Regions from separate parts of the Paenibacillus hexagrammi genome, predicted to be linked through region 2. Evidence: riboswitches for the same ligand, from Rfam matches in the RefSeq annotation. Region 2 holds a riboswitch; each other region holds the start of a gene.
The links. Region 2 has a riboswitch for cyclic di-AMP ahead of L0M14_RS21960 (KamA family radical SAM protein). Riboswitches for the same ligand answer to the same signal wherever they lie in the genome.
Positions count from the first base shown of each region.

Region 1: it holds a riboswitch for cyclic di-AMP, as region 2 does, so the genes downstream of both, L0M14_RS07285 (CAP domain-containing protein) here and L0M14_RS21960 (KamA family radical SAM protein) in region 2, are expected to answer to the same signal.
Region 3: it holds a riboswitch for cyclic di-AMP, as region 2 does, so the genes downstream of both, L0M14_RS23600 (C40 family peptidase) here and L0M14_RS21960 (KamA family radical SAM protein) in region 2, are expected to answer to the same signal.

Region 1 is NZ_CP090978.1:1,708,281-1,712,561, reverse strand. It holds gene L0M14_RS07300 (ribonuclease J) at 1-268, opposite strand, end outside; gene L0M14_RS07295 (hypothetical protein) at 444-749, opposite strand; gene L0M14_RS07290 (hypothetical protein) at 928-1,215, shown strand; cyclic di-AMP (ydaO/yuaA leader) riboswitch at 1,707-1,845, shown strand; gene L0M14_RS07285 (CAP domain-containing protein) at 1,852-2,499, shown strand; gene L0M14_RS07280 (FixH family protein) at 2,670-3,104, shown strand; gene L0M14_RS07275 (sulfite exporter TauE/SafE family protein) at 3,108-3,779, opposite strand; gene L0M14_RS07270 (copper-translocating P-type ATPase) at 3,821-4,281, opposite strand, start outside.
Region 2 is NZ_CP090978.1:4,849,651-4,853,931, reverse strand. It holds gene thpD (ectoine hydroxylase) at 1-230, shown strand, start outside; gene L0M14_RS21965 (DUF2179 domain-containing protein) at 330-845, shown strand; cyclic di-AMP (ydaO/yuaA leader) riboswitch at 891-1,031, shown strand; gene L0M14_RS21960 (KamA family radical SAM protein) at 1,338-2,528, shown strand; gene L0M14_RS21955 (hypothetical protein) at 2,563-3,099, opposite strand; partial or broken gene L0M14_RS21945 (chromate transporter) at 3,370-3,971, shown strand; gene L0M14_RS21940 (chromate transporter) at 3,995-4,281, shown strand, end outside.
Region 3 is NZ_CP090978.1:5,171,682-5,175,962, reverse strand. It holds tRNA gene L0M14_RS23635 (tRNA-Leu) at 1-73, shown strand, start outside; gene L0M14_RS23630 (DUF1450 domain-containing protein) at 303-554, shown strand; gene L0M14_RS23625 (ferritin) at 668-1,177, shown strand; tRNA gene L0M14_RS23620 (tRNA-Gly) at 1,362-1,436, shown strand; tRNA gene L0M14_RS23615 (tRNA-Arg) at 1,440-1,516, shown strand; tRNA gene L0M14_RS23610 (tRNA-Pro) at 1,536-1,609, shown strand; tRNA gene L0M14_RS23605 (tRNA-Gly) at 1,617-1,687, shown strand; cyclic di-AMP (ydaO/yuaA leader) riboswitch at 1,883-2,096, shown strand; gene L0M14_RS23600 (C40 family peptidase) at 2,102-2,974, shown strand; gene L0M14_RS23595 (hypothetical protein) at 3,151-3,810, shown strand; gene L0M14_RS23590 (phosphodiester glycosidase family protein) at 3,807-4,281, opposite strand, start outside.

The DNA of each region.
Region 1 (4,281 bases), 3.1 Mb from region 2:
TTAAAATATAAGGAATACCGCCAATGTGGTCTTCATGCCCATGTGTAACAATCATCCCTCTGACTTTATTTCTATGTTCAAGCAAATACGAAATATCCGGGACAATAAGATCGATGCCTAATAAACTTTCATCAGGAAATTTGGAACCGCAGTCGACAATGACGATATCATCTGCATATTGAATGACATACATATTTTTCCCAATTTCATTAATACCGCCAAGTCCTATGATAGACAGTTTCTTCGACAGTTTCTTTGAGCCACTCATGAAAAAGCCTCCCAGCTGACGATTTTCAATTATTTTGAGCGTTTATGCAGTTATTTATAAGGAAATTTATGAAGTCATTTCTTAGCGCTAAGCACGGATTTATGAAACTCATAATCCTACATGCCAAAGAAGCCTCTTGAAAGATGTTCAGGAGGCTTCTTGTTTACTCAGACGTCTAGATGGTTTCATCCAAATCCGGCTCATAGTAATCAATTTGATCCGGGAACGAATCCCGGGCAATCATTGCAGCTCCGCGGACCGAATCAAACCAAGCCGGTTCCTCCGCATTTTCCAGTTCCGAATCCGATCCCGGTTCCAATTCCATGGGGCTGTCTGCAGATGTTTCTCCAAATGCCGATTTGTCAGCCTTCAAGTGAAGGTCATTGTCGTTGTTTTCCATTGCGCTTGTCGAAGGGGTATTGGTTTCATTCGACAGTTGTTCCGCTAGGTCATGTGGCTCCAAAGATTGTTGTTCACTCATTGAATACTCCCCTTCCTATTCCAAACTATCGGTATTCTCTCCTAGTATTCTCAAATATTGAATCAAGATTCTATTTCAATCTTGGAAGGAAATGGTGAAAGAGCCCAACACCGATGCACGAGCTTGTTCATATGATATAAGGAGTCATAAACCTTCCCCTTGGAAGGAGGTGATTTCTATGTTAGTTACACTTACTGGTTGGATGCTTTACACGATGTGGGTGGTACTCGGGCTTATGGGCATCAAGTTCTTACTGGGTCTATATCGCTCAGTAAAAGCAAGCGAATTGCCTGATGGGCCAGTGCTTGGTTTCTTGCGAGACCTGCTGTACTATGTTTTCCCATTGTACATGCTGGCTGGCATGATGTCTCTCGATCCTACAGGATGGCTTCTTCTCATCGCTTACTATGTTGGAGGCGTTGGGGTTATCGTACACTATCTCAAAGACATCAAGAGCAAACTGTAAGCGCTTATCCTACAATCTAAACATTTACGTTAAACAAAGAAATGATAAAGAACTCTGGTCTGATGCAGACAGAGTTCTATTTGTTTACATCTTCTGGATGAAGGCAAGGATAAACGACTTCGTCGTCCTAAAAGGGCGAGCGCGTTTGTTAAGGTTGCTTATTAACGAAAGAAAAGGATCCCGGCTGGGACCCTTATCTTGTCGGCACATTAGTATCTTTACATAACCAGTTACTCGTTTACCTTTGGTAAATCTGCGTGTAAAACACGGTACGTGTCTTTAGCACATCCCCTCCAGCCTGCTATAACAGGTATGAAAGTCCTCTATGCAACGGTTGTATTTCGCTGAAAGCCTCCAACGGAACCACACCTCTCTGCTTGCCGACAAATATAGAATGCTCACTTTACAAAAAATTTATACATTTATTTTCATATGGAAAATTTTATTTGATGTCTTTACCGCGTTCGCCATGTTAAGATTGCCTCTCGAAAGACCAATACAGGCCAAAGCTTCTGAATGAAGAAGCGCGGGGGAACCATTCTTCTGGGGTAAAGCCGGTTATCCGGCCGGGTGATTGCTCTTTGACCCGAACCCGACAGCTAACCTCGCAGGCCAATAAAGAGAGGATGTTGATCCATGCGTTTTAAAAAATCCCTATTAAGCGGTATTCTTGCAGTTGGGACGATTATTGGTGCTGGCGCGGCTTCCGCGGCCACTTACACAGTGACCGATCATGATACCATGTATCTGATTTCGAAGAGTCAAGGAATTAGCTTGACTTCACTCATTCAAGTCAATCCACAAGTTAAGAATCCAAATAACATCTGGAAGGGCATGGTGCTGAATCTTCCTCAGAAGGCTGTAACCACTGCGCCGCAGACAGCACCTAGCACTCCGGCAGCTTCGACTGCCACATCCGCCTTTGCAAGCCAAGTTGTTACACTTGTCAATCAGGAAAGAGCAAAAGCAGGACTGAAGCCTTTAACGAGCGATACTGCACTTGCGGCAATGGCACTTGATAAAGCAAAGGACATGTACAATAACCATTATTTTGATCATACATCGCCGACGTACGGTTCACCTTTCGATATGATGACCTCTTACGGTATTCGTTACACGTATGCGGGAGAGAATATCGCCATGGGTCAAAAGACTCCGCAGGACGTTATGACTGCTTGGATGAACAGTGCGGGACATCGACAAAATATATTAAGTCCGAACTATACGAAAATCGGTGCAGCCTATTACAATGGCGAATGGGTACAGGAATTTATCGCAAACTAAATATAGCCTACAACCATGCAAAGCAGCCGGCTATTCGGCTGCTTTTTAACTTTTAAATAAAGGTGCTTGAACAGCCTCGCAGCTTTCGGAGAGGTCGTATTCATGATCCGCCTATGTTCCTGCATACATTCATTACAGATGTAATGACTCCAGCTGGAGGAGGAATACGGATGAGCATATTGAAAAAAAGCCCGTTCGCGATCATGTGTATCGTCGGCCTGATCTTCATGGCTGTGTACTTGATCATCGATCAGTCCGAAACAAGCAGCGCGGCCGGTAACGAGATAACGGCCGTCGAGCAGGCCGGCTATTCCATTGAGGTTTCGCTTGGTCGAGCTCCGGCTCAAATCCTTAAGAATAACGAGCTCCAGGTACACATCTCCGATGTACAGGGTAATCCCGTATCCCACGCAACGATTCATTTTCTATTAAAAATGCCGCATATGTTTTGCGGCACATTCGAGGGGACGGCCAGCCAAACAGAACCCGGAGCTTACCAGGGTAACGCTGTCCCTCTCATGGAAGGCGACTGGGAAGCACTCGTCGACATCGAGCTGAATGGTCAGACACTGCACGTCACACACCCGTTCAAAGCTGCCCGTTGACATTTACCACAGCCAGGGGTGAACGGATGGAATCCATCCGTTTGCCGCGAGTCCTCTTAGAATAGCCAGAATACCGATCACGGAAGCCATAAGCTGCCCGAGATAGGTAATTCGGCTGCGGAGCTTGTGCTTCATCATACCGGCGAGCGCCCCTGTCAGCGCTAATGCCGGTAGGGTGGACAAGCCGAATACCAGCATGATCAGCCCCCCATTCAGATAGCTTGCGCTCGCTACTGCATTGATTTCCATCGCGTACGTTAGGCCGCAAGGTATGAAGCCCATAAGGATTCCCGTAACAAATGTAGCCCAGAAGCTGGGGCTTGCCTTTAGCTTGATGAGCTGCGATCTGATCCCAGGTATACGATGCGGTCCCCACTCCGCTATCGGAATCGTATATTTACGGTAGGTCCACAGCAAAATAAAGATGCCTCCCAGCAAGCTGGCCAGCCCCTGCAGACCAGCCAATTCACCCGCGACATCGACAAATGAGCCCGCTCCCCCCATGACAACCCCGAGCAGCGTATACGTTGCAACTCTCCCGCTGTTATACGCGAGAATCGTGACCATCGCACTGCTGCGAGCTTCCATCGTCAAGGAAGACATCGTTCCCCCGCACATCCCGATGCAGTGAGGCGCCCCCATCAGGCCGGTGGCGGCCACGAGCCAGAAACTCATGCTCACACAATCCCTCCTAGCAAATGGTGATCACCGTCTTTTCAATTTCGCCACGAAGCTCTCTGAAGTCTTAACGCATTCGCAACAACAGAGACGGAGCTAAGCGCCATAGCCGTTCCTGCAATCCAAGGCGCCATCCAGCCCATGAACGCAAGCGGAATGGCAAGCACATTATAGAGCAAGGCAAATGCAAGATTTTGCCTGATGTTGCGCATCGTCTTTCGACTGATGACGATCGCGTCAGCCACGCCGCCAAGATCACTGTGCAGCAGATTGACATCCGCGGCTTCCTTTGCAATATCGGTTCCCGTTCCGACAGCGATTCCTATGTCGGCAGCGGCAAGCGCAGGCGCATCGTTCATCCCGTCTCCAACCATAGCAACACTGCTGCCTTTTCGTTGAAAGGAATGAATTAGCTGTACTTTATCCTGCGGCATCATCTCTGCATAAACCCTAGTGATACCGGCCTTTGCAGCGATGGCTTCCGCCGTCGTCCTCTGAT
Region 2 (4,281 bases):
ATCGAGACAGCTTAACATATCTGGTGCAGCAGGGTGGAATTACCGCTCCTGTAGGGAATGCGGGCTCCATCGTTCTGTTCGACTGCAATCTGATGCACGGCTCTAACAGCAACATCACGCCGCTGCCAAGAAGCAATGTATTTATTGTCTACAACAGTGTGCATAATAAATTGGCGGAGCCGTATTCAGGTCAGAATCCGAGACCGGATTACATCGCTACTCGTTCGTAAAATATTTTGCTCGGCGCTGTCAAAGCGTCTTGTGCCTTCACATGAAGGGTCCGCCTGTCTTGTCGGGCGGGCCTTCATTTCCAGGAAGGGGAGGACAACTTGCTTACGATCTTGGCCAGTATTTTAGCGATTCAGATTGTGTACGTTTCCTGTTTTACCTTGAGAATGCTTCTGACGTTGAAGGGTGAAACTTACACGGCGGCTGCACTTAGTATGCTGGAAATCATCATTTATGTAATTGGCTTGAATTTGGTTTTAAAATATCTCGACCAGCCTGCATGTTTGATCGTTTATGCCGTAGGCTACGGTCTTGGTGTGCTGACAGGCTCTTGGATTGAAGAGAGATTAGCGCTCGGCTACATATCCGTGAAAGTCATTACCGATGAGGTTCATAATTATATGGCGGCATTTTTGCGTAGGCAAGGCTTTGGTGTAACTTCTTGGATTGGTTGGGGGCGTGACGGCGAGCGTCTTATGTTGGAGGTTCTGGCAAAGCGGAAAAGTGAAAAATATTTGTACGACTGTATCCTGGCTGTTGATCCTAAGGCATTTGTGGTGACGATGGAGTCCAAGCGGCTCAACGGCGGCTTCTGGCTGAAATCAACGCGCAGATAGCGGAACGTTCTGCTGTCGTTGACAAAGAGGAGGAACATTATGTAAACTATGACTACGCTTAATTTCCAGTTCTTGAATTGGAAAGCGGGGGAACCAATTTTTAGGGGCGAATCATGCATGCTTCATGTAGGGAACCATCTTTCCCGAGCCCGACAGCTAACCTCGTCAGCAGTGGATGGGTCGTAACAGCATAAGTGAGCCTATGCGTTTTGTTGACCCGTACATCGGGTTTTTTGTGTCTACAGGGCCCGATTATAGCGGATAAAAGGAGTGATTCAGCTTCTTGATCCAGCTATGGCGGGTCATTTTTTTATGTTTATACACCGGCTTATTTATGCAGGCCTTGAAGCTCTGGGAACAGAGACAGACCGGAAGAAGAAGCCAGACAAACCGAAGGAAGGAGGAAGAGAGCAAGCAGCTGCACAATCCGCTTCTTTTCCATTCATACTGTGGTCTGTTAAGCGTACTATCGACCTGCCAAGGAGGACTCGTATGCCGCAACCTAAGTATATTACCGATATCGATAAAATTATGGAAATTCCTGAGCATGAGCGAACGAAGCTGAAACAGATTACCGAGAAATTCGTGTTTCGAGTGAACGATTATTATTTACGATTGATCGACTGGAACGATCCCCATGATCCGATCAAGAAGCTAGTCATTCCCAATGAAGGCGAGCTGTCTGAGTATGGGCGGTGGGATGCATCCGATGAGGATACGAATTATGTCGTACCGGGCTGCCAGCATAAGTACCGGACGACAGCACTGCTGATCGTTTCAGAAGTGTGCGGCGCCTACTGCAGGTATTGCTTCCGCAAGCGCTTGTTCCGCAATGATGTGAATGAAGCGACGTCTGATGTCGATGCGGGCTTGAATTATATTGCGGAGCATCCCGAAATCAATAATGTGCTGCTAACTGGCGGAGATAGCTTGATTCTAGGCACAGCCCGGTTAGAGAAGATCTTCCATAGGCTGCGTGAAATTGATCATGTGAAAATTATCCGTCTGGGCTCTAAAATACCCGTTTTCAATCCGATGCGGATCTATGAGGATGAGAAGCTGCTTGAAGTGATTCGGAATCATTCCAGCGCTGACAAACGGATCTATGTCATGGCGCATATCAATCATCCGCGTGAAATTACGGCTGAAGCGAAGAAAGCCTTCGAAGCTCTGCATCAAGCTGGAGCCATAGTCGTCAATCAAACCCCTGTGCTGAAGGGCATTAATGACCGCCCTGAGGTGCTGGCCGAGCTGCTGGATAAGCTGTCCTGGGCCGGTGTAACCCCGTATTACTTCTTTATTAACCGTCCGGTTGCGGGCAACAGGGACTTTGTCCTGCCGCTTGCAGAGGTGTACCGTTTGGTTGAGGAAGCCAAGGCTCGCACATCGGGTCTAGGCAAAAGGGTGCGTTTGTCCATGAGCCATACCTCCGGCAAGATTGAGATTTTGGCGATTGAGGATGGCAAGGCCTACTTGAAATATCATCAATCCCGTGATGATCAGTACGGCAAGTTTATGATTTTGGATTGCCCTGATGACGCCGCATGGTTTGACGATCTTCCGGGAAGCGAGCAGTATTGGGAGAAACCGGTCAAGAAGACCAACGATATTATATCCGTTAACGAGCTTCCCGCAATGCCTCAGCTTGCTGTTAGAAGCCAGCGAAATGTTTCATGTTCATAGTGTGCTGACCAGCTCTGGGAGCTGGTTTTTTGTTTTAGTGGGAGTGTTGTTTTTGCACGGCTGCGATCTTATCAGTAATTGCTTTTACCAAGAGAAAGAGAAGTATGTAGATGGGAAAGGAATATAAGTATTCCCAAGCATAAAGCTGATAGATATCCCAAACGGATGCGAGCGGCTCCAAAATAAAGGAGAAAAAGGCGCTCAAACAAATTGCGGCCCCCAGAAATAACAGCCAATTCGTGAATAATTGATAAATCATCATGGAGAATATGGCAATCGACCAATCAATACAAATAATCCGCGGTCCCCAGGGCAGCAGCATGCTGGGATAATCCCACAGCTGAAGCTCGCCTCCCAAAGAGTCAGCTATTAGAGATGCTATAAATATGCATGAGCCAAAGAAGACAATGGCAAGCAGACGGATTCGGTCTACAGCCATGACCCAGACCAAAGTCAGCACCGCCGTAAACAGCAGCAGCAAAAGCCACTGCCACGAGAGAAACACATGTTGATACCAGTACACCCACCTGGCGTCGCTTAAAGCAGTTTGTAGTTCGTTAAGTTCATTCATCGATTAATCTCATTTCATAGAAGAATCAGTCCTTATTATATAGAATTATTTCCAATGAACGGTTATTTCATCCAAAGCAATCCCAATAGATCAAGATACTCTATTATCATTCAAACTAATTAGGACGATAAGCATTTATGAATTCAAAAACCGGGCTAACTTTATTCCAGAATGAAATAAAGCTGCTATAATAGAACTATATAATAGCAATATGGGGAAAAGGAGAGTGAGAAACGCGTGAATAGGTTTAAGGAACGATTTCATAAGCTTATGCTTATTTTCTGGGTATTCTGCCGGATTGGTCCCACCACATTTGGCGGAGGCTACGCCATGATACCGGTCATCGAACGCGAAATTGTGAAAAAAGAAACTGGATGGAAGCAGCCGAAATGGGGAATTTGATTTCAGTTGCAGGCTCCGCGCCAGGAGGCGTTGGTGTCAATGCTGCGGCTTTCATCGGATACCGACTCTCCGGCATCAGCGGGGCAATCCTTGCTGTAATCGGCATCACGCTGCCGACTCTTGTCATTGTTTCGGCGCTAAGTCTTGTCTATTCCCATATCCATACGCTTCCTAAAGTTATGGCTGCTCTTAAAGGCATTCATGCCGGTATTATTGCGCTTATTCTTATTGCCGCTTACCGAATGGCCAAAGCTTCTTTCATGGATAAAACCACCGTGGCAATCGGGATTGCATCGCTCGGATTGCTTCTTGCAACATCGATTCATCCTATTATTATCATTGCACTGGGGATTGCAGCAGGTCTTTTGACGGGAGTTATTAAATCCTTGATGGGTATCGCCATGTATAAAGAAAAAGCGAACAAAACGGGAGCCAAGACTGAGCTTGTGTTTCCTGAGTATTACATTTAATTTAGAGAGCAGGAGGGAGCGAGATGTGGCAATTATTCGCCATCTTTTTTAAAATCGGCTGCATCTCATTCGGAGGCGGATACGCCGTCATTCCCGTCATTGAGCATGAGACTTTGCTGCATGGCTGGATGGATACCGCAAGATTTCAAGAAGTGGTCTCGTTAGCCGGTATGGCACCGGGCCCCATTGCTACCAATACGGCTACATTAATTGGTTATGAGACAGGAGGCATCGGAGGGGCAATCCTGTCTACATTCGGAATGGTGCTGCCATCGCTGCTAATTATCGTCCTACTGGCTGCTTTTTTTCA
Region 3 (4,281 bases), 320 kb from region 2:
GAATTGGCAGACGCGCACGGTTCAGGTCCGTGTGGGCTAACCCCCCGTGGAGGTTCGAGTCCTCTCGACCGCATCAAGTAAAAAAAGAGAGTGTTTAACAGCCTATGGCTATTGAACGCTCTCTTTTTTTAACATGTAAGAGTGTTTAACTTTTCCACCGAACTAAAACGTTAGGGCTGCCCCTTTTTAAAGCCAGAGACCGAGTCTTGGTCAAGCCCTTTCATTTTATGTTTGACAATGATAATTATTATCAATATTATGGATGATAAGATGTCAAGTTGAGCACGGGGAGTGAACATGACATGAAGACGATTAAATACTGCTGTAGAAACGAGAAATTTGGTTCCAAGCAAATATATAAATCGTTAAAAGACGAGTATCCTGACCTGAAACAAAAGAAGAAAGATTGCTTAGGCAACTGCAAGCATTGCAAGAAGGAATGCATCGCTATGCTCGGTAAAAAGGAACTGCTGTGCGCAGCATCTCCCCATCTCTTATACGCTCAGTTAAAGCAAATTATTGCGGATTCAAGAGCGGAAAAAGTAATGGTGTAAGCTTGCACAGGCTGAAGGTTATTGAATTCGTTTGTATTTCTAGGGGCAGTTCTGGTAATCTTGTATGTATGGGATTTTGACTAACGATAACCAAATAGAAAGGGCGTGCAGAAATGTTAAACGATACGCTTACAGAAGCTTTAAATGAACAAATGAACTATGAATTCTACTCTGCGCACGTCTATATGGCCATTGCCGGTTATTGCGCTGCTGAGAGCCTAGATGGCTTCTCAAACTTTTTTATTGTACAAGCTGAAGAAGAACGTTTCCATGCTATGAAGATGTTTAAATTTATAAATGATCGCGGAAAAAAGGTAACCCTAGCTGGTATGGAGACACCTGTAAACAACTATAAATCCATTTTGGATGCATTTGAACATGCCTTTAAACATGAGCAGGAAGTAACCAGAAGAATATATCATTTATCTGATCTGGCTTTAAATGACCGCGAGCATGCAACTATGCAATTCTTGAAATGGTTTATTGACGAGCAGGTAGAAGAAGAAGCAATGTTTGACAGCATAATTAATAAGCTTAAGCGGATCGATCAAGACAGCAATGCCTTCTTTATGCTTGATGCCGAATTTGCGCAAAGAACCTTCACGCCTCCGACTGGAGAATAATCGTCTTATGTATCATATAAACAAAGCCTACTCCAAGCTTACTACATGTTGCTGAGTAGGCTTTCCTTCTTATAGGGAGCCTCCAAAATAAATAAAAAAACATTTGCTTTTTTTCTAAATACCTGATATATTATTCCTTGTCGCCTCTGAAGAAATATTAGTGAGGGACATGCAATTAGGTCTTGCGGAAGTGGCTCAGGGGTAGAGCATCGCCTTGCCAAGGCGAGGGTCGCGGGTTCGAATCCCGTCTTCCGCTCCATAAGTGCCCTTAGCTCAGCCGGATAGAGCGTTTGACTACGAATCAAAAGGTCGGGAGTTCGAATCTCTCAGGGCACGCCATTCAAGTGAATATTGATTTCGGGACGTAGCTCAGCTTGGTAGAGCACCTGCTTTGGGAGCAGGGGGTCGCATGTTCAAATCGTGTCGTCCCGATATACACGCGGGTGTAGTTCAATGGTAGAACTCCAGCCTTCCAAGCTGGTAGCGTGGGTTCGATTCCCATCACCCGCTTATCTAATGAGAAGACCACAATTTGTGGTCTTTTTTCAATTTTTGATGTTTATGTTTATAATCGCATTTTATTAAAATCATTTAATAAGGCTTTGACTAGGCATAAAAGGGACGGGCAACCCCAAATTTTCGACATGGAAACTATTACTACGACACAAAAATTGATCTTTCTACGAAATCTATGATAGTCTATGACAGTAAAAAATGCCGAATCAGGGAGCAACATAAGCTCCTGTACGGGGGATTCTTTCTTAACAATGGGGTGAATGGCAGGATCACAGGTGCTCTAAGTGCTCTATTTGCTTGAAGTGTATCAAGTACATTATGTTTTGTAAGTCACCTGTGTAACAGCCAAGGGAATACCTCTTCCCGAACCCGTCAACTAACCTCGGAGGCTCAGGGAGGACATGGGTTTTGAGATTGTCAATGAAAGGTGTTATGGGAGTATCCACTTTGTTATGCGCGGCGGTTACCAGCAGTGTTGGATTTTCAGGTCAAGCAGAGGCAGCTCAACCTATTCCTGTTAAAGTTCAGATTAATGATGAAATTGTCCAGTTCGCGGAAGCTCAGCCGTTCATAGACTCGAAAGGGGTACTGCAAGTTCCCCTCAGGGCTGTATCTGAGAAGCTGGGTTATGAAGTTAAATGGGCTCAGCAGGGAGATGAGATTGCGGTTTCTCTGTTAACCAGAGATCAGGTTGTGTCGCTCAAAACCGATCAGCAGCAAGCTTTAGTGGGAAGCAAGAAAATTAGTATGGCAAGCAGTCCAACTCTTATTCAGGGGAGTACGTATGTGCCGCTGCGTTTCATTAGCGAGACGTTTGGATCACCTATTGATTGGAACGAGTCGAATCAAATTGCCATTGTCAACGCGGACGGCAAATCGCATCAACCGGCTTGGATCGCACCACCTCCCGCGCCAGCGGAGCCACCGTTATCGGACCAAATTGTGCAAATGGCGGACAGTTACTTAGGTGTACCTTATGTATGGGGAGGAACGACTCCAAGTGGTTTCGACTGTTCTGGGTTTGTTAACTTTGTCTATAATGCCAAGGGTGTTGAGCTGCCTAGAACTTCAGTCCAAATGTACGACCAATCCGGAGTAAGAGTTACCGATTTGAAAGTAGGAGATTTGGTCTTCTTTGCTTCAGGTATTGTCAATCATGTTGGAATTTATTTGGGTAATGATGAATTCATATCAGCTACTACTTCCAGAGGCGTTGCTGTAGAAAGTCTGACAAATCGTTATTGGAGCTCACGTTATGTGGGAGCCAAGCGCGTAATTTAAGGGATACATACTCAAAAAGGGAGCATTCGTTCTCATCAAGCCGCAAAATTGCGGTTTACGGAGCGAATGTTTCTTTTTTATGCAAAAATATCAAGTTATATATCGAATTTTTATTCATTTTCGCCTATAATGAAGTGATGTCCGGAGTCAGAGGAAGCGGGTGAAAGGCAATTAGCATGCTAGCTGGTGTTTGGAAGCAATGGCTATTTAAAAAAAGAGAAGCGGTTTCAAAGAATAGAAAGCAGGCTATCTCAAGCGGCGTATCCATACCCGGAGAAATTCAGGAAGTAATCCAACATTTCTTTTGCACTTATGATAATTTTCAAGGTGCCCGTAATCTTCAGACGGATACTTTTATAAAAGAAGTGTTTTACGCCACGAAGCAGGAGCCTATGGATCAAAGCACTGTTGAGGAAATGGAGACGTATCTCCACTACAATAATATGCAGAGACTGCGGCTAAAGCATTATGAAATTGATGAGTTTCTAATGGTCGACAGCGATGTGTGCCTGGTTGGCGTGACCAGAGAATACAGCGGCAATGTGAAAAACAGGGTGTTGTATTTTTTACATAAAGAAGATGGAGGCTGGCGCTTCCATCATATTGCAAGGTCTCATTATGGTGTTGTCCTTGATAAGTTTCAAGTAAGAGAACAGACGGGCTTTGTCATTGGTAATGAAAAAGCCGCGATGCTGTTTCTGACGCATAGTTCTTCTTCGGCGGCAACCAATTATATGACCGGAGATTACGTACACGCAGAAGGATACCTGGAAGTCGAGCAGCAAGTGAGCGGTCAACTGTTTTACAGGGTTGTTCGTATGAATCGCATTCATTAAGGAAAGGTAAGTGAAGCCCGGTATAGCTGAGAATCCCATGTTACTTTTCCACCAAGTGATTCTATGACTGCCCGAAGAGGCATATAGATATGTCCCTCTACGATTTCAGGAGCTGCAGGCAGTACGACTTTGTTACCATTCCAAAGCATGATCCGATCATCGGGATGCAGCCGGATATGGTTCGTACCATATTGTACAGTCAGTTCGCGTGCAGTTCCGTCCCATTCAAACTTCGCACCAATTCTCTCGAGAATTCCCCGCATGGGAACCATGCTGGTTTCTTCCGTTAAGTATCCTCGAAATTCTTGCACAAACTGTCCATTCACGGTTAATTGAATTTGTGGATTCTGCAATCTTTCCACAACAAGAGCGTTGCTGAGCTCCCTTCCAGGTGAAGTAATGATCGTGCCTCGCGCATACAACGCTGAGCTTGCGCCTCCATCTAAGTTCATGGCGTCTGTGATGCCTAAC